DNA from 3 places in the Paenibacillus sp. FSL K6-0108 genome. Region 2 is predicted to be linked to each of the others. Evidence: riboswitches for the same ligand, from Rfam matches in the RefSeq annotation. Region 2 holds a riboswitch; each other region holds the start of a gene.

Region 1 (10,344 bases), 3.8 Mb from region 2:
TATTACTTTTTTGTAACCTATGATTCGGATTAAAAACAATCTCAAAAAATAACAAAGACCCTTGATACACAAGGATCTTTTCTATGTTTGAAACATTCTACATTCGTCAATGATTAATTTTTTGACATTTTTAATGGTATTTTAATAAACAAACCCAAACCATTGCGGCCCTAAGGACAATCAGGTTCCATCCAATTTCTAGGTTGTTACAAAGCTGTTATACTCGCTCTAGCAACTAAACGAAAACGAATTTTGGAGGTAACTACATGAAAACAAACATCTTTGTCCAAAAGGCCGTAACCGTCGGGTTGTGCGCTACACTAGGTTTTGGAGCTGTATTAATGACTAATGCACCTGTTGCACAGGCAGCAAGCGCGTCTGTATCCACAGGACAACAAATCGTGAACTATGGTAAAACTTTTACAGGAACTCCATATAAATTTGGCGCGTCAACTTCTACAACCAGAAATTTTGACTGCTCTTCTTTTATGAAATACATCTTCAAAAAGTATGGTGTTGATTTGCCGCGTACATCCGTTAAGCAATCCAAAGAAGGCGTAGCTGTATCTAAAGCGAATCTGCGCGTTGGAGATTTGGTCTTCTTTTCTAGCGGTAGTCGCTCTACTGGCTCCAATATTACTCACGTAGCTGTATATGCAGGAAACGGAAAAATTCTGCACACGTACGGATCACCAGGTGTTACTCTCTCCGACTTAAACTCGGGTAATTGGAAAAAAACTTATATTAAAGCTCGCCGCGTACTGTAGTTCATTTTTTAGATACGAAGTGAGAGGGGCCGGATCTGATGATCCGGTCTTTTTATATTTACCCCATGAAGTTCTGTGTTCAAACTAGGAGTTATATGGAAAACAGAAATGGGTTCGGCGATATGACCTTTTATTTGGTATGAAGCATATAGCCGATTCCACGAACGGTATGAATTAATTTAATGTCTTTCCCCTTATCCACTTTCACGCGCAAGTGCTTGATGTACACATCCACGACATTGGTATCCATTGCAAAATCCAAATCATACCCCCACACTTCCCTTAAAATAACCCTCCGCGGACATGCCTCGTTCACATGACGAGCCAAAAACTCCAGCAATTCGTATTCTTTTGGAGTCAATACCAGATATTCTCCTGCACGACTTACCCGACGTGAACGAAGATTCACTTTAAGATCATGCACCACAATGACTTCTTCATCTTCCTGTGATACATGTGCAAACAGACGTAACAGATTTCGTACCCTGGCCAACAGGACATTACGATGTATAGGCTCTTCAATCACATCATTTGCACCATAATCCAGCCATTCCACGATTATTTCAGGAGATGTCTTTGGAGTTATGACAAGCAATGGAGAAAGGACACCTTTTTTTACGAAATCCTCTAATCCATTTGTAAGAGTATCTTCCTGACATCCTTCATTCATTAATATAATCATATTGAGATTTGTTAATGTTGATTCAGAAATACGGTTTAAATCTGTCCATTCCAATTGTTCGACCTGGTACCCTTCACCACACAATATTTCTTGGATAAAAGTAACCAGATCTCCCCTGCCAATCAGTAATATGGATGTTTTCATTTTCTCACCCGGCCTGTCTTATACGCTGCTACATCGGATGGTTTCAATTACACTTGTCCCCACATTTTTCTTGAGTTCACTTTGTATCACAGCGTTGTTGTATGTTTATCATGCCGTAAAATGAAAAAGTCCATTCCTGAAAGGAATGAACTCGGAACATTCATTTGTTTTTTCTCTAACCAAAGTAGCGATGAACCAGTGTACGTGCCTCTGCCGTGTCTTTTGTTCCATGCACAAGGACACGGCCATCCTGAAAAATGACCATCCTGTGGGCTCCGATTGTAAAAGAAACCAAAAACGGATTAGCCTCTACTTTGCCTTCATCCAGCTTGCTGAGGCGATCAGCCGTGTGCTGTAGATCCAGGTTCATACGTCGTGAAGGACGAATCTGTACCGTATCCCTGCCACATAATACGTCTGTTTTCTCTAGGTTTGAGGCAGAGAGGTACGGGTAGTTAGCCTTTACTCCGCAGGAAGGACAATCTTCTTTGCGGGCACCGTCGACGTTAATGGATATGTATTCATTTCTCCACACATCGAATGACAGCAATTTGTGTCTCAGCGCACCTACATTGCCGCTAAGAAATTTCATCGCTTCAGCAGTCTGATTCGCCGTAACCATCTGCACCGCCTGAGGGATAATACCTGAAGTATCACATGTGTCCCCACCTAATGGAATCTCACCCAACAAACAGTTTAAACAAGGGGTTTCTCCAGGCAGAAATGTGTAGGTAATTCCATAACTGCCCACACATCCACCATAAATCCAGGGGATACGATACTTCTGAGACATATCATTTATTAATAACCGGGTATCAAAATTATCTGTTGCATCCATGATCAGATCTGCGTTCTGAACCAATTCCTCAAGTTCATCCACCCTGACGTCCATCACTTTACCTATAACTTCAACGGTAGAGTTAATGTCAGACAGGCGCTTCTCGGCTGCCATCGCTTTGGGCATTCGTTGAATGGCATCTTGCTCTACATATAACTGTTGCCGCTGCAGGTTACTCCACTCCACATAATCACGATCTGCAATGGTAATATGGCCAATACCTGAACGTACCAGTGTTTCTGCAATTCCCGTGCCAAGCGCGCCCGCTCCAACAATTAATACTCTGCTGTTATTCAATCGATGCTGACCATCCTTACCGATAGGTGCGTACCGTTCCTGTCTGGAATAGCGGTCTCCCTGCTCAGAGGATTGTGTCTGATTAGTCATGTATGAACCATTCCTTCCACCGGACTACTCGCTGCTGCATAGCGCTTTACGGGAATCATGCCTGCCTCATAAGCCAGTCTGCCTGCTTCAACCCCCATTCGCATTGCCTTCGCCATCTTCACTGGGTCTCCGGATCCGGAGACGGCTGTATTCAACAATACACCGTCTGCTCCCAGTTCCATTGCATGAGCAGCATCTTTAGGTGCACGAAGTCCTGCATCCACAATGACAGGAACGACAGCTTGTTCAATAATAATCTCCAGATTATAAGGATTAATAATTCCTCTCCCCGCCCCTATGGGCGAAGCCCCAGGCATGACAGCATGTACGCCGAGTAGCTGCAATCGCTTGGCCAAAATAACATCGTCCGAAATATAAGGCAGTACCGTAAAGCCCTTTTCAAGCAGGATCTCGCAAGCTTTATAGGTTTCAATCGGGTCAGGCAGCAAAGTGATTCCATCGCCGATGACTTCCACTTTTATCATATCACAAAGACCCGAAGCCCGAGCAAGTTCAGCAATTCGCACAGCTTCCTCTGCCGTTGAAGCACCAGCTGTATTGGGAAGCAGCGTATACCTTTTTAAGTCCAATGTGTCCAGAAAATGCTGTTTGTTCCGATCCTCCAGATTCAAACGCCGAACTGCAAATGTTAATACTTCCGTACCTGAAGCTTCAACCGCCTGGCTTTGCACTTCCAAGTCCGAAAATTTGCCTGTACCCAAAAGCAATCTGGACTCAAATGTATAATTTCCAATCCTCAACATAGTTCAACCGCCTCCCACAAAATGTACAATTTCAATTCGATCTCCGTCTTTTATTGCCGTTGTCTCATGATATTCACGTGTTAAAATTTGCCGATTCAATTCAACCACGACGGTTTTAACTTGCAAATTAAATGATTGGAGCAATTTGTCCACACGATCTATGCTATCTTCAATTTGCATGGTTTGTCCGTTGACAATGATATTCACTGAGTATCTCCTTTCGGTTCATACGATTTGGACTAAGATCCTGAATTCCCAACTCTTCAGAAGTTTTACCGTAGATCAAATCAGCCATTAAGCTGCCCGTAATCGCACTAAGCAGTATGCCATTACGATAGTGTCCAAAAGCAGCGAATAAGCCGGGAATACTATCACAAGCCCCTATATAGGGCAATCCATCCGGGGTCGAAGGTCTAACTCCTGCCCATGCCCGAAGAAAATGCGCTTCCTTCATGCCAGGTACCCAGCTTGTCGCAGCAGTAAGCAATTTCTGAATGCCTTGAACTGAGACTTTTGTATCTGTTTTTCCAGGAAGGCTGGTTGCACCGAGCCACACTTCTCCATTGGCTTTGGGCACAATATATATATCCTCTGCATAGACCGTTTTGTCAGGTCTGAAACCAACATGATGGGGTGAGAACTGCACCGCTGCAATTTCACCCTTCACAGGCAAAACAGGTAAACCAATGTCCACTTGTTTCATCAACTCATCTCCATGTAACCCTGTTGCAACAATGACATTCTTCGATGTCATCGTTCCTATTGAAGTCTTGATTCCCTGCACTCCGTTGAAATCCGTATGCAAGCGGACATCCTGAACACCTTCCACCACCCTTGCTCCCATGGCTTGGGCCGATCTGACATAAGCCTGAGTTAGATGGACAGGAAGAACTTCGCTCTCGGAAGGTCTGTAATATGCACCGTACGTATTCCTGTTCAACCATGACGCTTCCTGTTGAACAGCGACACGATCCCACCAAATGGGTTTTTCAGAGAAATTCGAAGATCGGCTATTTTTGTAATCGCTGACCTCACTGTATGAACGAAAAGGAGTAATAAAACCACTCTGTTGCAGCCCCATATCTACTCCGCTAAGCGAACTGATTCGTTCCTTTTGCTCATGAAGCAGCGCTTTGCTTTGCCGTGCAAGCTTCGCCATCACAGCATGAGTGAATTCCTCACTGTCAGCAGCAAGCATTCCGGCGGCTGCGCTGGAAGTTCCCCCGGCAATTCGCGCACGCTCAACCAGAAGAACGTCATGGCCTCGGGTTGCGAGTTCACATGCGATGGCACATCCGATAACTCCTCCGCCTACAATAATGGTTTCTGCATGCAGTTTTCCTCGAATTTCGGTTCCAGCTTTTCTCATGGGTACCGTTCCTGGATGAAAATTTGAACGATTCCCACTTCTATTTTTTGCTTCCTCACTCATGATCTCATCTCCTTGATTCGGCGTACTACTCTGAATACACGATCGCCTGCCGCAATGAAGCTGCGGCCAGTTCTGGCCTATCGTTCGTCCAAATCGTTGAAATCACAGCCGCTCCTCTGGCACCAGCAGTCCGAATGGCAGCAATATGCTCAGGTCCAATCCCGCCAATCGCGATCACCGGAATCGAAACATTGGAGCACACCTCAGCCAATGCACTAAGCCCTCTAGGTTCACAATTTGGTTTACTACTTGAATGATAGACATGCCCATAGAAGAGATAGTCCGCACCACGTTCTTCAGCAACTTTTGCTTCTTCCAGCGAATGAACCGATATCCCTAAGCGGGGCCGATCGACTATCCTCAACACATCCTTATCATAGCGGCGAATAACTGCTTGACCCCAATGCACACCACCAAACAAAGCATGTTGATCCAGCTGATCTAGGCCGTTCATAACAATTCGATTAGATGGAACACCTTGTGTTTTTAAATTTTGTGCCCAATCCATCTGCTGCTCAGGGTTCAGCTTTTTTTCCCGAATGTGGATATAATCGACCCACCTCCAAATATCCTTAGCTGTATTCAGGAAAGAGTCCCTATCTCCTGTACCTGATGAAACCACATGCAGTTCGAATGATTGTGTTTTTACATGTTTGTGGAAGTTTGCCGTCCTGTTCACCCTCCTCTTGCATGATTTAAGCCGATCTAAAACAACAAAAAAAGCCACTCCCGTAGGGAGTGGCCACGAATTTAAAATTCATGAATCAACTAAATGACTGTTGCATGCAATTACTCTATACATAACGCATAACCCACTATGAAACCATCCATAGTCGCAACGTAGTATACCTGGAAACCGCATGATTCATCTTGCAGGCAATATCGCAAAATCATCGATAACACCCTTTGTCATTAGCTGAAAACGCGCCACTTCCCTACGCTGGTATGATCCAGATCAGGTGCAAAGGGTCCGGAATCGCATTCTTCCATCTCAGCCGCGTCGTGCGGCCCCCCTAGTGTTCATATGAAGCTGAAGCCTATGTTACCATAGACTCCATTTTTTGTCACCGTACTTTTATTATATTCATTCATATCCCTAGTAAAAGGAAATATGGTTTTCGAAGTTGGTGTACTTGTGGGAAGAATAGCTCAAAGAAACTATTGTTTCTCAGACCAAGCTTCAACATCCCACGTTTTGGTAACCCAACCTTCATAGAATTCAGGTTCATGGGATACGAGCAGTACGGTACCCTTGAATTCTTGCAAGGCACGTTTCAGTTCCGCCTTGGCCGTCACATCCAAATGGTTTGTAGGCTCATCGAACAATATCCAATTGCTTTCACGCATCAGAAGTTTACACAAACGAACTTTAGCTTGTTCACCACCACTAAGTGCGTTAAGTGGACGGGTGATATGCTCATTTTTCAATCCGCAGCGTGCAAGATGGCCTCGAACTTCATTCTGTGTCAGATGAGAAAATTCATTCCACACATCTTCAATTGGGGTAATATTACCTGCACGTACTTCCTGTTCGAAATAGGCTGTTTCCAAATAGTCACCCAAGAAGGTCTTTCCGCTGATTGGCGGGATTTTACCCAAAATAGTTTTGAGCAGTGTGGATTTACCTACACCGTTACAGCCAACAATGGCAATTTTCTCACCACGCTCAATCGTCATCGTCATTTTGGGCAATAAGGCATACGTATACCCTATTTCAAAATCAATGCCCTCAAAGACGGTTTTACTACTCGCCCGGGCATCCTTGAATTTGAATGTGGGTTTGGCCGCTTCGTCTGGACGATCAATCCGTTCAATCTTGCCGAGCTGCTTTTCACGGCTCTTGGCACGACCGGAAGTGGAAGCGCGGGCTTTGTTCCGCTGAATGAAATCTTCCTGCTTCTTGATATATTCCTGCTGTTTCTCATAAGCATCAATATGCTGCGCCTTATTCATGTCGGCCATTTCAAGGAATTTGTTATAGTTCGCTGAATAACGCGTCAATTTGGCAAATTCCAAATGATAAATAACGTTAACGACCTCATTCATAAACTCCGTATCATGCGAAATCAGAATAAACGCATACGGATAATCCTTCAGGTAACGTGTCAGCCATTCAATGTGTTCTACATCAAGGTAGTTCGTCGGCTCATCCAGCAGAAGTGCTGTAGGTTTCTCCAGTAAAAGCTTGGCAAGCAATACCTTTGTACGCTGACCACCACTAAGCGCGGCCACGTCACGATCCAGACCGATGGCGGACAAGCCAAGACCATTTGCCATCTCTTCTACTTTCACATCAATCAGATAAAAATCACCTTGCTCCAATTGTTCCTGAATGTCACCCATTTCTTCCAGCAACGATTCGAGCTTATCTGCATCGGCGTCTGCCATCTGATCGGTGATGGACATCATTTCTTTCTCCAGCTCAAGCAATGGCAGGAACGCATCCTTCAACACATCACGAATCGTTTTTCCAGGCGTGAGCTTGGTATGCTGATCCAGATATCCATAACGAACTTTGGGGGTCCATTCGACCTTCCCTTCGTCCTTTAACAATTTCCCGGTAAGGATGTTCATCAATGTGGACTTGCCCACACCATTTGCACCAACAAGGCCTACACGTTCTCCGGCAAGTAAACGAAAAGATACATTTTTAAATAACGTGCGGTCTCCAAAATTGTGACTCACGTTCTCTACTGTCAATAAACTCATAAGATGAGGTTGCTCCTATCTATTGGACATTACTATCGTTCCGAAACCCTATTTTAGCACAGGTATCGCCTTTTCTGAAAGTAATGTAAACCTCTCACCAAACCTCAGTTTTTTATTACAAAAAGACTGCCGTTAATTTAACGAACAGTTAAACTCAAAATATCCTTGCGCTGCCGCTTGTTTGGCATTTGTAAACACTTCTTCGGCTCTATAACCATTGCTACATGTGGAAGGGTAATAATATTTAATTCCACTTACCGGATCAACTCCGCCAACAATAGCTGTTTTCTTAACCAGTCTGCCACCACCGATAGCATAATTGTTAATTTTTTGGTTACCTACAGGTATTCCCTGAATAAAAGCCATAAGGCCCGTGTCATTTAACGAATTGTACCAGTCTTCCTGTGAAATTAAAGGCATGGTAAAGGTATAGGAAACACCATTCCTTCTTGCAAACTCATTATGCCGGTTGATTACATCTGCCAAATCTTCCTGCACACTTGTCACGATCCGACTTCGTCTGACCTGCTCAAACGTCTCGGCATTTTGAAGCAGAGGGATTTGCGTGCTGGAGGCCAGTTCTTTCTGAAAACCTTCCACCCACTTCCCCAAGCCGGCATCATAGGCATACACATACCCATCGAGTGTGAAGTTAATACTGCTACCGTTTGAATCAAAATATGTATAGGGCTTTTTGGGACTCCATACCTGCCTAAATAAATCTTCAGGGTTTCCGGTAAGCTCTGTTTCATTCGCCAAAATATAGTAACCATCATAATCCAACATGACCAGTGCAGGAATGTAATTAAACATGGCCCGTATCGCAGCAGGATCATCCTGGATTCCCATATTTAACGCCATGGTCTGGGTAAACGTAGTCAAAGCTAGCTCTTTATCCGCCTTTACAAATTTGGTCGAATCATATCCTGCTTCATCGTTTTGCTTCTCATTTTGATGCATCACGGCCCCTGCATCCAATACAGCAGTCTGAAGTGCCATTTTATATCGACTGCTTAAATATTGGACCTCGTGAGCATTGTTTGTGTTGTGAGAGATCAGCCAGAATATAGGTAAAAAGATAAGCACAAACACAATGGAAAGATCAGTAATCTTCATTGAGTACCATTCCCCCATATGTGGTAAATACAGCTGCAGCCTGCGCAGTCCCGTTCAACCATTCACGAATCAACATGGCAGGCGTGCGATTCGTATTTTTGACGGTCACTGTGAAGAAATCCCCCATGGCCAGTGTATACCTCCTCCCAGGATCGTCTAAAACCAGCGCACCGGACGAAGGAAACAGCTTTGCTTTAATTTGAGCTGAATAATAGCCATCTTGTACAGTTTCATAGGTACCAGTGAATGTGTTTTGATTCATCGGATCAGAGTAATGAGGAACATATTTTTTGTGCAAATGCTCCATGGATATCTCATAGGCATTCCCCGTTCGGGCCAGGTGTTCTTCGAACTCTGCATACATGGCAGGGGTAATGTATCCCTTTGTTCTGACCGCATCAACAAAACGGGTAACCGTCTGAACAACGGTCATGCGTGCCATGTCATCCTGTCGATCAGCAGTCTCTGCTGCCGGGTATACATAAAGCAAAATCACTGCCAGCAAAACAGCAAGCAGCTTGGATGTGGCATTAATCAAGGTGTACTGCCCTCCTTCCAAAATGCAATCTTTAGCAGTTCGCCAGCCTCATTTCTTATGAACTCGGGTCTATACGAAGCGGCAAGCTGAACAGGTATGGTCTCGTTTCTGTTTACAAGAGGATCAATGACATATGCATTCCCCTCCACCTCAACGCTGACCATCGTTCCTGTCATTTGCCTTACAGTGTGTAAGACTTCCGCACCACTATAAAGGGTTGGCTCGCTTATACGCAGAGTGGTATTTAATCTTCCTTCCATGTCTGCTGTCGTACGTACCAAATGATTCAAAGCGTCTGATAGAACTCTAACATTCTGCTGCCCGTACAGGCAGGCTGTCACAAATAGGACAACCGCCGTACAGAACAACATGAACTGCTGTGTATTCTGGGACATGATAAACCAACTCCTGTCAGGATTGCTGGAAAATAAGTCCTCTTACTACGTTGGATCTGTCTTTTACGATAATCGCTTTGAATTTACCGCTTGGATTGACATATTGGTTATCTTTTTCACTCATGGTCTGGTTGATTACGCCCACTTTCTCATCTGGTTTAATAACAGAGCCATAATCCTCATTATTGAGATCCTGGGAAATGTTCAACTGATTTCCATACCATTGTCCTCCTTTATTTTTACCTGTAATAACTTGAATCCCGAACTGATCCTTGTCCGCATATTTACGCAATGCATTCGTAACCTGCGATCCGCTAATAGTTGTTCCGTCATACACCGTAAATGCAGCTTGAGACAACTCGGTCTGGATATCAGCAAAATTGTTTTGCGCCGTTTTGGTTGCCTCTTGAGCCGAAATAAACAACAGAACTACAATTGTAATAAGGGCGATGGTCAGAAATATTCCTGCTGCCACCTTTAAAGCGCTTGATGCATTGTTCATGATAAATCCTCCTATAATGATTAGTTTTTAATATATTTCAGACTGTCACGTACATGCTCGTTACAGTTTC
Region 2 (10,344 bases):
CCCAGGTCTCTTCACGATTCGCACCATATCCATGGCTGAATATGATCGTTTTGTTTGCATTATCATCAGCTGGAATATACCAGCCTTGCATCGTCCGACTGCCGTCTGCTGCCGGAAACGTGATATCTTGATACTTCATATTTTTCGCCTGCATGGGATTGGAGAAAACAGGCGCTACGGTTGGATTGGATAACACCCAGGCAATATAACCGTGTAGTGCAATGAAACAAAAGAGCAGAAAAAATACAACGGAGAGCAGCAACGCCACGACAATATGTTTGAACCGGATCAGCCTCGGTGATAACGAAGAAGGCAGATCGGACACTTTCGTTTGCAGCGGGGCTTCGCTCTGGGATGTCGGATACATGATTGCCCCTCCTTTAAAAATCAAATGAAGATAACAACGAGACGAACAGAGCGGATAAATGATTTTTCTGACTACATATGAAGCAAAATCTTAATTTAATATATCTTTATCGTATGTTCCAATATAGTCAAAGTCAATTGATTGAGGCCATTTGTTACGCAATTGTTATATAGTTCTGAAGATATATGGGTATCATTTCCTTAGGGTGCAAAATGCAGGGGATTCTAATTTATAAAAAGAAAATATTTACAATTATTCCTGCCCTAAATGGCGCTTTTTGGTTTACAGATGAGACCGTTTCTCATATAATTTATGTAACCAAGTTTCATGTGATGAAACATGAGGAGGGCAACTTGCCATGGAAGACCGAAAGCTAACCGTCCGGGCTGTGGAACGGGCGCTGGATATATTATTGTGTTTTACCACCCGCAGTGATCTGGGACTCACGGAAATTGCCAGTCAGATCGGTCTGCACAAAAGTACAGTCCATCGTTTGATGGCTACCTTGGAGGACAAAGGGTTCGTGATCAGGGATGCAGCCACCGAGAAATATCGACTCGGCATACGCATCTGGGAACTGTCTGCCCATATGTCTCGCAGCGATGATCCGGCCATTTTGCTTCTTCCTGCAATGGAGCGGCTCAGAGATCGACTGGGTGAAACGGTGAGCTTATACCTGAGAGACGGTAGTGAGCGGATTCGGATTCAAGCCGTGCAGAGTGATCAGGCGATTCGTCGTGTGGCTCCGGTGGGCGTCAGACTACCTTTATCCGTGGGAGCGTCGAGCAAAGTGCTGATGGCTTTTGCCACCGAAGAGGACCGCGAAGATCTGATGAATGGACCGGAATGGCCTGTATTTATTGATCCCGCAGTATATTTGGCACAGATGAAAGACATTCTGGAATATGGCTACGCAACAAGTTACGAGGAACGTGAACCGGGAGCCGCGGCCGTATCTGTACCGATCATGGATCGAAAAGGCAACATTGCTGCTGCCCTGTCCGTATCTGGGCCTGTTAGTCGCCTCTCGCAGGAGACGTTGCATGAATACGCACCTGTGCTGAAGGAAGCTGCTGCGCAGATGGGACTTATGTTATCCTGATTTTATATTCTGGAATATAAAGGTTGTTTTTATGTTTCGGTTGCGCTACTCTGTAATGGAGGGCCCAAATGGGTCAGCAGAATTGCATATGAATCTGCGGCTACGATGCTGCAACTTGTTAACGTTACTGGGGGAGTCCGAATTGTCCGGACTGAGACGGAATCGCATGAGATTCCGGACCCTTTGCACCTGATCTGGATCATACCAGCGTAGGGAAGTAATCGGCGATACGACCACGAACACCATATGATGTAACTTATGGATATGGATAGCTCCACCAAGGAGTCTCTATAAGGTACGTTATTGGTGATGGACATAAGCCGGTTCCCTTGGGAACCGGCTTTTTTATACAGTAAACAGGCAGAAGCCGGTGCCAGAGATGCTTTTGGATGAGAGCGGGGAGCCGATGGCGGGCATGGGGCGAAGACCTTTTGCTTCGACTGTCTGTATTACTTGAATTGCATGTCCCTATATTCTGTCGTATGGTCGCTCTATCTTTTTCTATGTTGTGGATGATTTGGTCTTGTGCACAGGCAGTACAATCCAGGCAACCACCAATGAGGAGGAGACAAGAGCGATGAGCACAGGGAATCAAACGGGACAAGAAGCGATGGGACAGGACAAACAGGATCAGCAGTTGGCAAAGGAAAAAGGTACGGCCGGACGGGTTCAGCCCTTCCCGGGCAGCCGTAAAGTGTACATTCAGGGCTCGCGACCGGACATTGCCGTACCGGAGCGTGAAATTGCCCTTCATGACACGAACACTCCCCAAGGGGTGGAGCATAACGAACCGCTGCGTGTCTACGATACGAGCGGACCGATGACCGATCCCGGATTTCATGCCGACATCCGGGCAGGACTGCCAGCGCTTCGTACCCGCTGGATTACGGAGCGTGAAGATGTTGAAGCCTATCAGGGACGAACGGTAAAACCGGAGGATAACGGCTTGAAACCGGGAGGGAAGCGAGCTGGAGCCGAGGTGTATCCGGGCTTGCGTGGCAAACCATTGCGAGCACAGGCAGGGCGCTGTGTGACCCAGATGCATTATGCACGGCAGGGACTGATCACACCGGAGATGGAGTTCGCCGCCATTCGTGAGGGCGTAGAGCCGGAGTTTGTGCGACAGGAGCTGGCGAGCGGCAGGGCGATCCTGCCGTCAAACATCAATCACCCGGAGAGTGAGCCGATGCTGATCGGGCGTCATTTTCATGTGAAGATCAATGCGAACATCGGAAACTCTGCGGTATCCTCCTCCATCGAGGAAGAGGTGGAGAAGATGACTTGGGCGGTACGCTGGGGTTCGGATACGGTGATGGATCTCTCCACAGGCAAGGATATTCATACGACCCGCGAATGGATCATCCGCAATTCTCCTGTGCCGATCGGAACAGTACCGCTCTATCAGGCGCTGGAGAAGGTCAATGGGGAAGCCGAAGCACTGACCTGGGATTTGTATCGTGACACGCTCATAGAGCAGGCAGAGCAGGGTGTGGACTATTTTACGATCCATGCAGGCGTGCTGCTTCGTTATATTCCGATGACCGCCAAACGTATGACGGGCATTGTGTCTCGGGGTGGGTCCATTATGGCAGCATGGTGTCTTGCGCATCATCAGGAGAATTTTCTGTATACCCATTTTGAAGAAATCTGCGAGATTATGAAAAGGTATGACGTGGCATTCTCGCTCGGAGACGGACTGCGCCCTGGAAGCATCTACGATGCGAATGATGAAGCCCAGATGGCGGAACTGGCTACGCTTGGTGAACTAACACAAATCGCCTGGAAGCATGATGTGCAGGTGATGATTGAAGGTCCGGGACATGTGCCGATGCACAAGATCAAGGAGAATGTCGATCTGCAAATGGAGATTTGCAAGGAGGCGCCGTTCTATACGCTGGGTCCTCTGACAACCGATATTGCACCAGGATATGACCATATTACCTCGGCAATTGGGGCTGCGATGATCGGCTGGTTCGGTACGTCGATGCTCTGTTATGTTACGCCAAAAGAACATCTGGGCCTGCCCAACAAGGATGATGTGCGGGAAGGGGTAATCGCCTACAAAATCGCTGCACATGCCGCTGATCTGGCGAAAGGTCACCCACGTGCCCAGCTGCGGGACGATGCGCTGTCCAAGGCACGGTTCGAGTTCCGCTGGCGCGACCAGTTCAACCTGTCGCTGGACCCGGAACGTGCGCTGTCCTACCACGATGAGACGTTGCCAGCCGAAGGGGCCAAGGAAGCTCATTTCTGCTCCATGTGCGGGCCGAAATTTTGCAGCATGCGTATTACGCAGGATATTCGTGCTTTTGCGGCAGACAAAGGCTTGTCCGAGAATGAGGCCGTGGCAGCGGGCATGCAGGAAAAGGCAGAAGAATACCGGACACGCCCTTAGGCGTCGTTACAGCCCAATCTGGGCGGCCTGACATGGTGAATAGCCGTTCCTTTCCGTGATTGCGGAGAAGAGCGGCCTCTTACTTGGTATGTGGTCCGCACACTTAACTTCGAAGGACAAGGATAACGACACAACATATTTTATCAGTTATAGGTTGATTGTCTCTCAGATGTTTAATAAAATGAATATAAGTGAAAAACAAATAAGAGTAGCCAGGCCAATGGCTACTCCTGCACAGCATTTGCGGTAGGTATTCCTCCAAGTGCAGCATAGTTCAGACGAAGTGACCTGTCAGGCCGTCAACCTGTGGCGGGTCACTTCTTTTTACGGTCGATGTATGTCAGGAGCGCAATAATTAGCATTGCGAACACGATTACGTCGTTGAAAGAGAAGTTCATAGGATCACCTCCCACCGGAGGCAACCTATTTCCCACCACAAATTGGCTGTACAAAATAATTATACCATTCTAAAGTCTCTCATTCGAGAGTCTTTTTATTTGGCTTCATGAGTTCAACACTTAACTTTGACCAAGCTCAACTTCTTCTCCAAATACTCCGCAACCGATGCCAGCGGGCTGTAGATCGCCATACCTGTGTCTGCTGTGACCCGCGCTGCTGCGGGAGCCATGGACAGTTGAGCGGCGACTACCGTGCGATCCGGGTACTGTTCAGCAATTTGCTGTAATCCGGTGCTCACCGCTGCAAGATAGCCTTCCTTATCGCCTCGCATAATTAACTCGAATGTGCCTGGGATCAGTACTGCTTCAGTTTCTAACGCTTCGATCCCGTTTCGCTGCTCATCCTCATCATCTTGCTGCAAAGCCAGATTCACCCGCGCCATCGTGCCCTCAATCGTTGCGGGGTTGGTAAACGCCAGGATGTACTCACCAGGATTCTGCTGCATTTCCTGAAGTAATGGATCATCAATACCAACTACAGGGACGGGAACATGTGATGCCTCCTGCTCAAGTACGGCTGCAAACAGGGTACAGGTGACGAGAATGGCATCTGCATGGCAGTGCGCGATCCATTGCAGTGTCTGTGATACTTTCTCATGGGTAACTGCCTCGGTGAAATCCGCATCATGTTTGAGGCGATCCAGACCCGGATCAACATAATGTACAAGTTCAACCTTATAAGGAGCGAGTGCTTCTTCAATCAGTGCAATATTGGAATAATGAGCGTGAAAACAGCCGATAGTTATCATCATATTTGCCCCCTGAAATGGATGTTGTCTCAATAAAGTGCCGCAGATATTTAACCCATTATAGAGATGTGACAATAGGCTGTACATATGTAAAATGCTGATCTCACAACAAATTTAAGCGAAAACGCGAATAACCGTTCATCCACAACTTTGCAGAGGAACGGTACAAACCACGCAAGCGATTCTCAATTCGCTCATATTTCATTTATCGCATAGAAGGGGCGGCGTTCTTTTTAGCCATTTTTTGCTGCAAAATTTCATGAAAGGATAGACCTTGAGTGTTCTCATTCTCCTTTTTGGGAGCAGTGGTCGCCGTGTTGCGCGGATATTGGTGATGGTACGGGATCATTTGCTGAATAGGCATGCGGATCATCTTGGTTCCTCCTTTAATGCATTTTTGAATATGCATATGTGATTATTAATAGGTTATGTATTCCGACGGGTTATCGTCTCTGTTACGCAAATAGGTATATGTGACTTGTTAGACGAATCAAGCAACTTTAAGGTGTAATTCCAATTGGATTGTAGTGATTTTACCCCGTATTCAGGAGATGTAAACGTTTTTAAGTAAATTCAGGAGAAAAGGACCGCATATGTGAGGTTTCGTATGGGAGGATAGAAGCGGTTGTTAAGTGAATAGACCCAGTTTTGGGGCTGCCAATGGTGTCGAAATTAAGACATATTGTCTGGTTGTATAGGTACGACGCGTGCTAGCTAACTTGGTACCATAGTCGGTTGTTGGGTGTATATCAGGGCATTTTATGACGGAGAGTCAACGTGTAAACGCCAAAAAGCCGCCAGGAAAACCTGGCAGCCTAGTCGCAATTTGCATAAATCCACGGAGCAGTATTCACTTACTAAGTCCTAGTTTGAGTCGCTCAATTGAGATGAAGATATGATCAAAATCACTTTTGTTCTTATTGTTCTTGCCGAACAGCAATATATAGGTCCACCTGAACGTGCTCTGGATCAAGGCTCCGCTCATCATACAATTCAAAATCTCCGGTAAAGGTACGCATCCCCTGATTGTTCCAGGCCCACACCGCACCCCAGGCTTCACTCAAAACTTCGCCCATCGGACCCTTTCTGGAGGTGAACACCGCATAAGTTGCAGGCGGCAGCTCAACGGAATTCAATTCTTCAGGCAACGCTTCATGTGGATCAACCTCATGACCCACCAGTATGGTGTATTCTCCATTTATGCCATCCGTATAGTCAGCGTAACAACCATAGCGGGGGGCTTCAGGGGCAGGCTGGTGATCTGAGGTGAAGTAGCTGTCCCAGAGTCCCTGAATGCAGCCTTTGCCACTCATCTCAATGGCATTGGTTGTTCTGGCGGACACACCTGCAAGGCGCTTTCCTGGCAGCGTGACGTACCGAATGGGCTCTGTGGAAAGACGATTGTCCCGAGTTCCTTGATTAAATTCAACGGACCCATCCGAATTTTCTGCCCCAAATGTCACGTTCCGTTCTGAGCCGGAGGCATTCCATCTTTTCAAAAAAGGAAGCTGGTTCCGCAGCATCGCTCTTGCTGATTCCTCGTCCATCCCTTCCTGGTTCAGGATGGCGGTGCACATTTCGATCATGCCCTCCAGGGTGATATCGGGCTGCTCGAACTTGCCTTCTTTATAACAATAGATACAGTATTCGCGGGTTGTATGACCACCCGTTTCTGTGCCGAATTGGGCAGGGGTAGTAAGTGGCATTCCGCAGCTCTGGCATACGGTGACGTTCATCATCAATTCCTCCTCGTTATGTAATGCTTAATATAGTAGAAGTATAACGGGAGGAACTGGACACCTGTCTGTCAGGTTAGAGGCGAGCCTTATAATTTTGTACAATTTGTTCAGCAATTCTACGAATCTCTTCTCGAATATGCAGAGGCTCCAGCACTTCGACATCTGCGCCAAATCCAAGAATGAACCCGTACAGCCAGTTATCTTCGGGAAATGCGACTTGGCTAATATAATACCCCTCGCCATCCGAAACAACGTTCTCTATGCCAAACCATTCCTCTGCGATGTGACGGATACGAGCATGGAATCTCAGGCTTAGGGCCACTTTATTATCCGGAGTTGCCCATTCCTGCTGCCAGGGCCTGTCCTGCAGGTTAATGGGCTTGCGTTCGAAGCTCCCTTGGGCGAGGGTAACGTCTCTCATGCGAACCAGCTTGAACATACGGAACTCGTTGCGCTCGTGACAGAACGCATAGAGGTACCAGGAATGCTTTTTGAGCACGAGGGTATGCGGATCCGTTGTTCTATGGGTCTGAGTACCTTCTGCACTGCAATAGGTAAATGAGATGGGGCGCAGTTGATCCATGCCCTGTTCAATGAGCTGAAGCTTGATTTGCAGCGCTTCGGGATGCGTCCACATCGAATAATCCACAATAAAGCGGCTGGTATTGGCCTGAAAATCCTCATTTTTGGATTCAGGCACGATACTGCTGAGTTTCTCCATCAACAGTTCCCGTGCCACATTTGTATGGGAGGTGGATACACTTCGTAACGCAGTGACAATAGAAGCCAGATCCTTGTCAGTTAGGACATTTCGGTCAAGCCTGTAGCCCTCTGCAAGGCCAATCCCCCCGCTTGCACCCTGATATGTGACGACAGGAATACCCGCCTGTCCCAGCGTGTCTATGTCCCGGTAGATGGTGCGGATGGATACCTCAAACGTATCTGCCAAATCCTTGGCCTGCACCCGGCCACGATTGATCAGCAGCACAACGATGGCTAATAAACGGTCGAGTTTCATATATTGGATTCCCTTCAATCATTTATAAGTTGGATTCAGATATGTTATATTGTTGAGCATCACATATAGGAGTGGAATAAGCAATGAAGCGTATTACGATTTTGATCGCAGATGATGAAGTTGAGATCGCTGATCTGGTTGCATTGCATTTGCAAAAAGAAGGATATCACATCATCAAGGCATTCGATGGGAAGGCGGCGGTTCAAGCCGTTCAGACACAAACGATCGATTTGGCTATTTTGGATATTATGATGCCTGGTATGGATGGATATGAGGTAACCCGCAAAATTCGGGAGCAGTATCACCTGCCTATCATTTTTCTGAGTGCCAAAACCTCGGATATGGATAAAATCACCGGCCTCGTGATGGGTGCAGACGATTACATGACCAAGCCATTCAACCCGATGGAACTGGTCGCCCGGGTCAATTCCCAACTGCGCCGTTCCCTTCAATTCAGCCAGTCTGTACCGATCCAGCGCTCCATTTTGGAGAAAGGCGGCCTCGTTATCTCGCCAGATCAGCATAGCGTCACCCTTTATGGCAAGCCCATAGAATTAACACCGAAGGAGTTTGACATCCTGTATCTGCTCGCAAGTCATCCCAAACAAGTGTTCAGTGCAGAGAGCCTCTTTGAACAGGTGTGGGGTGAGGCTTATTATGAGAGCGGCAATACCGTGATGGTTCATATTCGGACCCTGCGCAAGAAGCTGGGGGAAGACGTAGGCAAGAACAAGTTTATCAAAACGATCTGGGGTGTGGGGTACACATTCAATGAATAAACGCAGAAGTTTTCGAACGACCATGATTCTGTTGCTTGGGTTAAGCATGCTGGCATCTGGCGCGATTACCTTTGGGGTATATAAACTGATGCAATACTATTACACCGGAGTGCGTGCGGAAGATCAGTTAGCTGAATATCGTCACTTTATGAAAAGCATAGGGGATATTTACTTTTTCCTTATCCTGTTCATTCCGCTTGCCATACTGTTTTTCTTCTGGTTTACGAAGCCATATGTGACCTATTTCAAAAATATCTCTACAGGTATTAGGCAGCTCGCGAGTGGTGATTTTCAGCACCGTGTGCAGATTTCGACGAAGGACGAGCTGGGCGCGATTGCAGAGGATATCAATCTGGCGAGTCTGAAATTGAGGGAAGCGGTCGAACGGGGAGATTTCGCGGAGAGCAGCAAGGATCAGCTGGTTGTAAATTTGGCGCATGATTTGCGTACGCCTCTAACGTCAGTATTGGGTTATCTGGATCTGTTGATGAAGGATGATCAGCTGACGAAGGAGCAGGTTAGGCACTTCACAGCGATTGCTTTTACCAAATCTCAGCGTCTGGAGAAACTGATCGACGATTTGTTTGAGATTACACGAATGAACTATGGCATGCTGCCGATTGACAAAAAGAGACTTGATCTTAGTGAACTGCTGAGGCAGATGAGCGAAGAGCTGTACCCTGTTTTTGAAAAGAACCACCTGGTTACCCGACTGCATATCGATTCCGAATTAACCATTTCCGGCGATGGTGAGGTGCTGGCACGCGTGTTTGAGAACCTGTTAATCAATGCGGCGCGTCACGGTACGGATGGTCTTTATGTGGATATTTATGGGTATCGTGATGCAGGACAGGTGATCATTCAGATCATGAACTATGGGGGACATATTCATCCGGATGATCTGCCTCATATTTTCGACATGTACTATACCGGGGATCGAGCGCGTACACCTCAGGAAGGTGGAACAGGTCTGGGACTTTTTATCGCGAAAAATATTGTGGAGCAGCATGATGGGACCATTTCGGCCCAAAGTGATGTAGTACGGACCGTATTTGAAGTTCGGCTGCCTGCGCTGGAATGAAGTTATATGCCGAATTTAAGAAAAACTTTAGAATTGCCCTGCTTTTTTTTAACTAGTTTTCTCTATCCTTGATTATACGAGGTAAAGGAGGAACAAGGGATGAAGAAGTGGGGATTTTTGATATGTATCATTGTACTGGGATATATCTTCTCCAAGTCACCTGCACTGTTTGAGCAGAAGGAAGAAGCGAATTTGCAAATTCAGGATACGACTGAAAGTAGGGCGGGATATACCAAAACCATTAACGTGGATATAAAGAATCAAATACATAAAGGGAATCTATTGCTCGTCAATTCGGAGTATCCAGTACATGCAGAGGGAATCAGAACCGATATTGTGAATTTGGCTGAACAACATGAACTGGTCCGGGGATACGGATTGCTGGATCAGAAGATTTTGTTGTCAAAGTACGTAGCGCAAGCGTTCGAGAAGATGGTTGAAGCTGCCGCGAAAGATGACGTAAGGTACTTCATCATTAGCAGTGGCTACCGGGATTTTACGAAACAGGAGCAGCTTTTTGAGGAAAAGGGCTCGGATTATGCACTTCCTGCGGGTCACAGTGAGCATAACCTCGGCTTGTCCATGGATATCGGCTCTACCTTGGCTGCCATGAGTGAAGCACCGGAAGGAGCCTGGCTGGAGAAGAATGCATGGAA
Region 3 (10,344 bases), 250 kb from region 2:
TGAACGGTTTCCGTACGATAGGCGGTTGCGCCAGCTCCAACCGGATCGAGCACAACAGGCACGTTATTTGAATTGGCGGATTGACCAGCCAGGCGGATTGCCTCAACTACCTTTTCGTCCAAAGTGCCAATGTTCAGTACAACTGCTCCTGCCATCTTGGCAACATCAGCGACCTCTTCATGCGCATAGGCCATAAAGGGAGATGCACCTAGTGCGAGCAAACCGTTGGCTGTAAACGGAGCGACGACAATATTCGTAATGTTATGAACAAGCGGATTTTGTGTACGAACACGTTCCAGGTAAGTCATATGAGTTCCTCCTTATAAATAAGCAAAATAATCAACAAAAGTGGCAGGGCAGGATGACCCTTATATCTGTTGGTAATAGGGGTTATTAAATGATGGAAAGCTATTCTCGGATAGCTACAAAGTGCATATAGAAAGCTTAATTAAAATTCCTATCCTCGATAAAGATTCTATTCGTACAGTGATTGAATTCTGCAGCTACTCATGTGGGCGTCATCCGATAATGAATATACAACTTTCAAAATCTCTTGATCTTCACCCAGCAGTCGAGTTTCCTACTCACCCTGCAAATTGATAAAAGCTTCCTCAGCCTTTACGGAATCCGGAATCAGTTCACTTTGAACCAACCATGCCCGTACGTTTTCCCAAGAAGAGGCGTCCTGCCTGCCAAACGGCTGACCTTCTTCACTCATCAGCGGCAGTAAAATATTCAGACTTTTGGTTTCGATCTCCGGGTCAAGAGGAGACGTTTCGTTCTCATGTGCGAGCAGAATGTTCAGCGCATCCTCGGGGTGCTCTGTTACATATTTCTGTCCATCCTGTAACGCTTTGATGAAGCGGGTAAGCTGATCCTGTTTCGCTTCAATGCCCGCATCACTTGCAGTGAGGACCAGTTCATAATAATCAGGTACACCGTAATCGACAGGATTGATCGATTTTGTGGCATGACCCTCCTTCTCCAGAATCAATTGTTCATGGTTAATAAAACCACCCATAATGGCATCTGCCTGCCCGGAAGCCAGGGAAGGGATCAGGTCAAATCCCACATCCACCAGATTCATCTTGTCGGGATTACCGCCATCCTGGCTGATCATGGTACGCACCATTGCTTCATACAGGGGGATTGAGGAATAGCCGACCGTCAGCCCTTCAAGATCTTTTGGCGATTTCACTTTACTGTTGGCTTCGGTTAACAGATGCACAAGCGGATGCCGAACGACGGCTGCAATCGAACGTACAGGAATGTTTTCCCCACGAGCGAGCAAGATTTGCGGCTGATAGCTCAGCGCCAGATCGATTTTCCCGGCGGCAACAAGTTTGAGTGAGTCATTGGTATCGGCAGGCATCTGAATATCAACTTCCAGACCTTGATCCGCGAAGTAACCTTTTTCCTGAGCAACATAGATGAAGGAATGCACTGCATTCGGGTACCAATCAAGCATGATGGACAGTTTGTCTTTGGATTCCGATGACCTCTCGGCCGCAGATGATTCTGTATCTTTTGCATTGGAAGTTGAATCTGTGGCAGGTGTGTTGGTACCCGTATTTCCGCATCCGCTGACGATCAGCAACAGGGTCATGAGCAGAATGGGGAGCAGGGAGTAAATATGTTTTTTCTTCATAGCTTCAAATTCCTCATTTCCTTTTATCTGATTAATAATTCATAAATTCTACATTCTGGAGATATGGATAACGCTGTGCTGTAATAGGTTTCCAGCCGATAGCAGGTGGATTGGGCAATGCACACTACGTCTGTTTTGGTAGGTCTGCCTCCGGAAATGATCCAGCTTTTCTTCTACCTGCATGACGTGATGTACCGAATCTTTTCTCCATCCAAGCAATGAGTACAAACAGGGCGATACCGAGCAGGGATAACAGTACAATGGCGGCGAACATGGCATCCGTGTTCATATTGCTCGACATTCTGCGGCTGAAGTAACCAAGGCCCTTGCTTCCACCGAGCCATTCTCCGATCGTTGCACCGACCACACAATACACCACAGACATTTTCAGTCCCGAAAAGAAGGAGGGAAGGGCAAGTGGAATCTGGAGTTTGCGAAAAATATCCCACTTGCTGGCGCCCATCGTCAGCAGCAGTTCACGCTGCTCCGGATCACCCTGGCGCAGACCATCATAGGTGCTCACCACAATCGGGAAAAATGCGATCAGGAACACCACTGCGACTTTGCTCCACAGCGTGTAGCCAAACCACAGGATAAAGACAGGAGACAGGGCAATCAGCGGGATGGTCTGACTGATCACAACAAATGGATATAAGGCCTTTTCAATCGATCGGTTCATATGCATGCCTGTTGCAAGCGCAATTCCGGCACCAATAGACATGCCAAAACCAACGACAATTTCCATCAAGGTAGCGGGCAGATGTAAGGCCAGCAGGAGGTGGCGATGCTCATACATCGAACGGGCAATCGCCGTCGGGGCTGGAATGATGAAGGAGGGCACCCATCCCATACGCACAATCCACTCCCAGATGACAAGCAGCAAGAGCATGAGCAAAAGAAACAGACCATAACGGGCAAGCCAACCTCGTACGCTATGCTTCATGCTATCTCTCAAGTTACCGTGTCGCATGCAATTGTTCCTCCAGTCGTCGTCTCATCTGAACGAGAGCCGGTTCGTAGATCATGTCCGAATGTCTTGGACGTGGCAAAGGTACCGTCAGATCCTGCAGCTGTTGGCCTTGGCCCACCGGAGTTAACAGAATAATCCGATCACTGAGCAGCAGGGCTTCTTCAATGTCATGTGTGATGAACAACACGGTTTTGCCCAGACCTTCCCAGAGCTCCAGCAGCCAGCGATGCATCTCCCGTTTGGTTAGGGCATCGAGTGCGCCGAATGGTTCATCCAGCAGCATGAGTTCGCCACCTGTCAACAACGTACGAAGCAGCGCGACACGCTGGCGCATGCCACCTGACAGCTCGTCCGGGTATGCATGCACGTGGCCGGATAAGCCAAATCTGTCGAGACCAGCAAGAATGTCCGCTCGAATCCTTACCTTATCCTGCCGATCTGCAGCAAGTTCAGCGGGGAGCATGCAATTCTCCATGACGGTTCTCCAGGATAATAGGAGGTCCTTTTGCGGCATGTAGGCAACCTGCCCCAGTCGCTTTCCTTCTTGAACCCAGGGAATTTCAATGGTTCCGTGGGTTGGCTCAAGCAGGCCTGCCAGCAGCTTGAAAAGGGTGCTTTTACCGGAGCCGCTGGAACCGATGAGCGAGACAAATTCGCCTTTGGCTACACGCATCGACACATTGGAGAGCACGGGGGAATCCCTTTTTCCCGGGAAAGCGTAGCTCATGTTGTGAATGGTTATGTCGTTATCCATCTCGATCCGTTCCCCTTTATTATTCAAACTTCAAACTGCGTGATCTTTAATTACACCTTCTGATCTGCCCGAAGAATGCGAAAAAGACCCACCCATTTCCGGAGAAATGAGTGGGTCTGTAAGTTCAATTCACATTAAATTTCATCATCAACATGAAAAAATCCGCTTACTGAAAGGCCGCTCCACTTCCCTCCGCTGGTATGATCCAGATCAGGTTCAAAGGGTCCGAATCATTCGATTCGTCTCAGCCGCAAGGCTCCCCTAGTGCAATGATTAAGATATGCAGTTGTGTGTTCAGCATATATCACATGCAAGCAGAATGTAAAGAGGGCGGCTTAAAAGAAGTGTGCGTAATGAGAGTTAGGAAAGTAACCTATTCTAATCGTTTGAATGTAACAGTGAATCAAGCTCAACGATCAGACGGGCAATCTGCTCAGGTGTGCCAATCGTAATCCGAAGCCAGGTAGGCATACCGAATTCGGCACCGCCGCGGACAGAGATGCCTCTGTTCAACAATTCTTTGGTAATCGGACCACTATCCTGCAACAGATCAACCATGATGAAATTGGTTTCGGAAGGGATGTAGGGTAATTTCCACTGATCAAAGGACTGCATTAACGTTTCCCGTCCTTGACGATTGTAGTGCAGGCAGTGAGAAACAAATTCATGATCATCCAGGCTGGCCGAAGCAGCGGCTTGGGATGTGGCTGTCAGACTGATGGGCAGTTTGACCCGATTAATGCCTTCAATGATGCTTTCATTCCCGATGCCATATCCGATTCGCAGGCCGGCCAGTCCATATATTTTGGAGAAGGTCCGCAAAATAATCAGATTATTATATTGCTCCAGCAGCTTAACCGTATCAGGATAATCTTCATTTTCTGCGAATTCATAATACGCTTCGTCCAGGACAACCACGACATGGGAGGGAACATGTTCGAGTAAACCAAGCAGGGCCTCTGCTGTGAAAATGGTTCCGGTTGGATTATTCGGATTGCACAGCCAGATGATTCGGGTAGAAGTATTAATCCGTTGCCGGAATTGCTCCAGGTCCAGTGAATGGTTGACCAAAGGCACTTCATGAATGACCCCGCCTGCCAGCAGCGTAGCGCCCTTATACCAGTTAAAGGAGGGCACCGGAATGAGTGATTCCTCGCCGGGATTAAGATAAGCTTGGGCGGTAAGGGTGAGGAGCTCGAATGATCCACTGCCAAATACCAGTTGGGAGGTACGCACCCCCAGACGTTCCGCAAGTTTGTCACGCAGCAGTTGGCTGGAACCGTCGGGGTATTGAGCCAAGAGATCGGAACTCAGCGATCTGACCGCTTCCGCTGCCAGGGGAGAGGAACCAAACGGATTCTCGTTTGCTGCGAGTCGATCGACACTTTCCAGTCCCAACTCCCGCCGGATCTGTTCCATGGATTTGGCAGGCGTATAAGCTGGGATTCGATTTAACAGGTCTTTAACAGGAGGAGAGGGTACGGGTGAGAGGGATTGCATAATCATGCCTTCTTTCCAGTGGAATTAGATCGAGAATGATATCTGTTTCTGGGCAATCTGCTGTGGTGTCTCTTGTGGAGGAGTCAACAAGCGATTCAGAATCAGGTTTTCAAAATGAGCAAACCCGCTGTCCCGAACGCGTGGCCGCTCCAGTGTAATTCGGGTATCCATCGTTATATGACCATCTTCGATTAACAGCACCCTATCTGCCAGCGCAACCGCCTCGCTGACATCATGCGTGACCAGAATGACGGTCAGATCTTCTTCTACCCACAAACGTTCGATTAATTGCTGCATCTCAATTCGGGTTAATGCATCCAATGCACCCAGCGGTTCATCCAGCAGCAGTAAGCGTGGATGACTAGCGAGTGCCCGTGCCAAGGCGACACGTTGTTTTTGTCCGCCAGATAATACCCCCGGCCAATCACCTTCACGCTCTTCAAGTCCTACATTGCGAAGCGACTGGCGTGCATCTTCCTTGTTCTTGTCGGGGATGCCCAGTCGTACATTGTCGAGCACGGATTTCCAAGGCAGCAGCCGGGCTTCCTGAAACAGAAACCGTGTCTCGGGTGCTGTACTGCCAAGCTTTCTGTTACCCAGCATAACGCTTCCGGAAGAGGGGGATTCCAGCCCAGCGATCAGACGCAGCAACGTGCTTTTGCCACAACCGCTTCGTCCAACGATGGCTACAAATTCCCCTTGTCTTACATTGACATTGATGTCGGATAGAATCATCCGCTGATCATACGATTTCTGAACCCTATCTACTTGAAGAAAAGGGCTGATCTGACTTGTGCTCATGGATTAATTCACGCTCCTTTGGCTTTACTTGCGGGATAGAGCCGGGTTCCAGCGCAGCCAGCGCCGTTCCAGCCATTTGGCGATGGTATCGGACAACTTGCCCAGCAGAGCATATAGCAGAATGCTTAAGACGATGACGTCCATCTGCATGAATTCCCGCGCGTTCATTGCCATGTATCCAATCCCCGCATCCGCTGCAACCGTCTCGGCTACGATGAGGGTCAGCCACATAATGCCAAGTGCATATCGAATGCCCACCAGAATGGAAGGCAGTGCACCAGGCAGGATAATGTCCTTATAAAGGGACCAGCGGCTGAGTCCATATACTTTGCCCATTTCAATCAGACCGGGATCAACCGATCGTATGCCGTGGAACGTATTCAGATATACCGGAAAGAATACACCCAGGGAAACGAGAAATAATTTGGCTTCTTCACCGATCCCGAACCACACAATAACGAGGGGGATCAAGGACAGATGCGGAATGTTGCGGATCATCTGCACCGAGGAGTCAGCGATCTTTTCCGCAAGGGAGGAGATGCCGTTCAGCACACCCAGAAGGAAACCGAGACCCCCACCAATGAGGAATCCTCCCAAAGCTCGCTTGGCGCTTATACTGATATTGTTCAGTAGTTCACCGTTACGAAGCAGACGAATGAAGGCCTCCAGTACCTGAGCGGGACGGGGCAAAATATTGGCTGCAACAACTCCGGATGCAGTCAGCCATTGCCACAGAGCCAGAATGAGTAGTGGTACAACAAAAGGAATAAATCGGTTAAACCATGCCCGGTTAAAGGTGTTGGACCGCACGTTATGCCTACCTCCTTGCTTCGTTCATTATTGGCTACCTGGAGCTGGAAGTTGATCTTGAAGAGCATCACTCCAGAATGTGCTCACATCGACTGCCTGGTCAAAAATTCCTGCTTGTTGAAACGTATCCGCTACGTCCTGTTCGGACTTGATGGCCTCGTCAGAAATGGCAACAATACGTGATGGCCGTTGTGCCTCTCCATCCGTGTAGGTTTTAAGGGCTTGCTCCACAGGCTGGTGGGTGTTGTCTGCTGTAATTTGAGCCCACGCATCCTTATTGGCACGAGCCCAATCATTGAATTTGTTGATTCGCTCCAGATAATCGGCAAGGGCCTTTTTCTGTTCCTCATTCGCAATAGCCTGATCGGAGGCGGCTACAAGAAAGCTTCCCGACAGGATATCTTTGGCGCTGGCGAGCGTTGTTGCTTCATTCTGATGTGCGGAGATGATGGCATTGCCGTAACTGGCAAGGGCGTCCACTTTCCCGCTAATCAGGGCGCTGAGTCCATCTGCTGTTGTAAGTTCGACCGGACTGATGTCACTCCAGGTTAATCCGGCTTCCTCCAGCATTTTGAGCAGGAAATAGTGGGCTGTTGTATTTTTTACGAAAGCAACTTTCTTGCCTTTCAGGTCAGCAACCGATTTGATCGAAGAACCTTTGGGAACAACGACCTCTTGATTCAAGGTGCTGCCTTGTTGTACCGCAATAATTTTGAAGCTTCCACCATTGGCAGCCTGAGATGCAAAAATGGGCGGAATTTCACTGGTTACACCAAAGTCCAGTTGGTTTGCAGCCATCGCTTCAAGGATCAGGTTACCTCCCTGAAATACGTTATAAGTGACTTTATAGGGGGTGTCATCGAGTCCGGCGGCTTTGAGCCCCAATTCAAGATTGCCCCATCCGGTCTGACCAACCCGAATGGTAACGTCTTTATTTGAAGCAGCTGATGCCGCTGTCGGTGTTGTACCTGTACCCGCGGCTTGATTGTCAGTTCCGGCAGAGCAGCCGGAAATTAGCAACAACAGAAGCGCGCTCAGAAAGACAGTTAAGGAAAGAGTGTAATGGCGGTTTGGACGGATCATAGGGAGGAAACCTCCTTGGTGTATGTATTGCTTTCACTGGACTGACTGGATTCTATGAATGTTTGGCCGATACGGTCTGCCTGAAGAATGGCTTCGGTTACCTGCGCCGTGCTAACTCCGAAGGAGAGATGTGCCGCACTGCCTTCCCGCAGCTGTAGTCCTGCTGCAATGCGCGCAGCAGCTTCCTGAGGCTGTTGTTGAATGCCAAGCTCAGCAAGAGTGATCGGCAGATTCAGCTTATGTAACAGCGTGGTCAGCTCATGAAGCTCATCCCCTGTTTTGCCTTCAAGAATCCACTGGGTGAAGAGTCCAAAGGCTACCTTTTCTCCATGTAGTGAAGCATGTGTTTCGGGTAATTTGGTGAGGCTATCATGCAGCCCATGAGCAATCGCTGCATGAAGTGATCCATCGCTTATGCTGCCTACAAGGCCTGCGAGCACAATAATGGCATCGGCAACATCACGGAATTGAGGTGAACTGCCGGTTGTATCGGTGGATTCATAGACATCGATGGCGTGTGCTTCAAGAATGTCGAGTGCAAGCTTGGCAGTGCTGACACTGTTTCGGAGAGTGAGGCTGGTGGCGTTGCCACTTAGATTAACGGCGAACTCATGCCATTTTACGAGTGTGTCCCCAATCCCAGCGGCCAAATACCTCCTTGGTGCACTCGCCAGAATATGAGAATCAGCCAGAACGAGATTAGGCGAACGGTGCAGGGGGCGATAGCCTGCAGATTGACCCTGTTCATCATAGAGCACGGTTAAGGCGGACCATGCGGCACAGGTTGCGGCAATCGTTGGGACTGTTACAATGGGCAATTGGGCTTGCTCTGCCACTGCTTTGGACAGATCGAGCACTTTACCACCCCCGACACCGATAACCAGATCAACATCCAGATCAAAAGCTTGCTGTGTAAAAGTATCAATCTGGCCTGTTGTAACCTCACCGTGAAACAATTGCACATGGAACTTGATCTTATGCTCTTCCAATGAAGGAAGAAGGTAAGGCTGTACGGCTTTTAATGCGGACTCACCGGCGATGATGAGAGCATGCTGCCCAAGCTGTGCAATCCGCGAACCACTTTGCTCAAGAATGTTAGCCTCGTGTACATATACTGCGGGTGCCTTAACAGTAATCATGAATACACTCCCCTTTATAACTTATTATTCTTACGTTTTAACTTGGTTTTAAATTGTTTAGATTCTATCATCGCGTCTCAGGAACCACAATAACCTGGACTATCAATACATCCTATACTTCGATTGAAAGAATCTATACGTGACAGTTGAACGGGGAAACGAGAAAAGAGAAATAAAAACACTCGACACGTTGATACGCGCATACCGGGGCAGTTTATTTAATAAGAAAGATACTGTACAATGTTTATTAAATTTCTAGGTTGCTTTTGGGGTATGTCCCTTGGAAAGGTGTGCTTATGAAAACTATTGGCCTTATTGGTGGAATGAGTTGGGAGTCATCTTTAGAATATTATCGAATAATTAACGAAGAAGTGAAAACTAAATTGGGAGGATTGCATTCAGCGAAGTGCATTTTATATAGCGTGGATTTCGAAGAAATCGAGCGCTATCAAGCTGAAGGCGATTGGGAAAGCGCTGGAAAACAATTAGGGAGTGCTGCTCAGTCTTTGGAAAAGGCAGGAGCTGAAATGATTGTAATTTGTACAAATACGATGCATAAAGTGATTAATCATATTGAAGAAAAAGTTAGCTTACCCATTGTACACATCGCTGATTCAACAGCAAACCAGATTCAAAAGTCCAAAATAAGTACGGTTGGTTTACTTGGCACCAAATATACAATGGAACAAGATTTTTATAAAACACGTATTGAGCATAACGGCATTAAGGTATTGATACCGAATGAAGAGGATAGAGAGGTTATCAATAAAATCATATATGAAGAATTATGTTTAGGGAAAATTGACCCCTTATCAAGGGACTATTATACAAAGGTGATCAAAAGGTTAGTTGAACATGGAGCTGAAGGAATCATATTAGGCTGTACAGAAATTGGATTATTAGTTAAACCGGAGGATTCAGAAGTGCCATTATTTGATACAACACGTATACATGCCATTGAATCTGTTCATTTGGCATTAGAAAAATAATTTGGTACATCCCGATAAACCCTTTGTCTGATTTACCTTGGCACCTGAACCCGATATAATAGTGGTGGCACATATGAGCCGGATCACAAATGAGGGTGGGACTGTTTTTTTCCCTCCTAAGCAGAATGGGGACCCCGATTTGAAAACGTTCAAGAAAGTATATATTGAGATCACAAGTATATGTAATTTGGCATGCAGCTTCTGTCCGCAGACCAAACGCGCCAAAAATTTCATTGACCCTGAAGTCTTCAACAATATATTGGATCAGATTAAACCCCATACCAAACATATTTATTTACATGTCAAAGGTGAACCGCTGCTTCATCCCAAAATTGATTTGTTACTGGATTCAGCGCATGAGAAGGGATTCAAGGTCAACATTACGACAAACGGTACGCTGCTGCCCAAAACCCAGCACAAACTGCTCGGCAAACCGGCATTGCGTCAGATGAACTTCTCCCTGCACAGCTTTGATGGTCATGAAGGTTCCACGGACCGTGAGGGTTATCTGGGCAATGTGTTGTCTTTTGTACGGGAAGCCGTGAAGCACAATGTCATTATTTCATTCCGACTCTGGAATCTGACACAGGATAACTTCACGAATGCCCAAATGAATCGAAATCGGGAGACGTTGGAAGTCCTTGAAAGGG

The links. A riboswitch is a leader RNA that binds a small molecule or an ion and turns the genes downstream of it on or off. The one in region 2 is predicted to bind thiamine pyrophosphate.
Region 1: it holds a riboswitch for thiamine pyrophosphate, as region 2 does, so the genes downstream of both, MHB49_RS20760 (thiamine phosphate synthase) here and thiC (phosphomethylpyrimidine synthase ThiC) in region 2, are expected to answer to the same signal.
Region 3: it holds a riboswitch for thiamine pyrophosphate, as region 2 does, so the genes downstream of both, MHB49_RS05115 (ABC transporter ATP-binding protein) here and thiC (phosphomethylpyrimidine synthase ThiC) in region 2, are expected to answer to the same signal.

The regions. Positions count from the first base shown of each region.
Region 1 is NZ_CP150288.1:4,620,111-4,630,454, forward strand. Features, by position in the region: gene MHB49_RS20730 (C40 family peptidase) at 267-767, shown strand; gene MHB49_RS20735 (winged helix-turn-helix domain-containing protein) at 898-1,593, opposite strand; gene MHB49_RS20740 (ThiF family adenylyltransferase) at 1,769-2,818, opposite strand; gene MHB49_RS20745 (thiazole synthase) at 2,815-3,582, opposite strand; gene thiS (sulfur carrier protein ThiS) at 3,586-3,789, opposite strand; gene thiO (glycine oxidase ThiO) at 3,752-5,014, opposite strand; gene MHB49_RS20760 (thiamine phosphate synthase) at 5,040-5,693, opposite strand; TPP riboswitch at 5,930-6,039, opposite strand; gene MHB49_RS20765 (ABC-F family ATP-binding cassette domain-containing protein) at 6,173-7,723, opposite strand; gene MHB49_RS20770 (hypothetical protein) at 7,856-8,839, opposite strand; gene MHB49_RS20775 (hypothetical protein) at 8,826-9,377, opposite strand; gene MHB49_RS20780 (hypothetical protein) at 9,374-9,772, opposite strand; gene MHB49_RS20785 (ABC transporter permease) at 9,789-10,274, opposite strand; gene MHB49_RS20790 (hypothetical protein) at 10,335-10,344, opposite strand, start outside.
Region 2 is NZ_CP150288.1:825,914-836,257, forward strand. Features, by position in the region: gene MHB49_RS04020 (alpha/beta hydrolase) at 1-367, opposite strand, end outside; gene MHB49_RS04025 (IclR family transcriptional regulator) at 726-1,469, shown strand; TPP riboswitch at 1,589-1,702, shown strand; gene thiC (phosphomethylpyrimidine synthase ThiC) at 2,080-3,864, shown strand; gene MHB49_RS04035 (aspartate/glutamate racemase family protein) at 4,376-5,074, opposite strand; gene MHB49_RS04040 (hypothetical protein) at 5,277-5,444, opposite strand; gene MHB49_RS04045 (zinc ribbon domain-containing protein) at 5,989-6,810, opposite strand; gene MHB49_RS04050 (YafY family protein) at 6,884-7,828, opposite strand; gene MHB49_RS04055 (response regulator transcription factor) at 7,912-8,607, shown strand; gene MHB49_RS04060 (HAMP domain-containing sensor histidine kinase) at 8,600-9,688, shown strand; gene MHB49_RS04065 (M15 family metallopeptidase) at 9,788-10,344, shown strand, end outside.
Region 3 is NZ_CP150288.1:1,073,151-1,083,494, forward strand. Features, by position in the region: gene thiM (hydroxyethylthiazole kinase) at 1-308, opposite strand, end outside; gene MHB49_RS05105 (ABC transporter substrate-binding protein) at 581-1,648, opposite strand; gene MHB49_RS05110 (ABC transporter permease) at 1,773-2,618, opposite strand; gene MHB49_RS05115 (ABC transporter ATP-binding protein) at 2,605-3,372, opposite strand; TPP riboswitch at 3,543-3,645, opposite strand; gene hisC (histidinol-phosphate transaminase) at 3,751-4,878, opposite strand; gene MHB49_RS05125 (ATP-binding cassette domain-containing protein) at 4,897-5,673, opposite strand; gene MHB49_RS05130 (ABC transporter permease subunit) at 5,698-6,483, opposite strand; gene MHB49_RS05135 (ABC transporter substrate-binding protein) at 6,511-7,566, opposite strand; gene MHB49_RS05140 (iron-containing alcohol dehydrogenase family protein) at 7,563-8,705, opposite strand; gene MHB49_RS05145 (aspartate/glutamate racemase family protein) at 9,002-9,694, shown strand; gene MHB49_RS05150 (radical SAM/SPASM domain-containing protein) at 9,834-10,344, shown strand, end outside.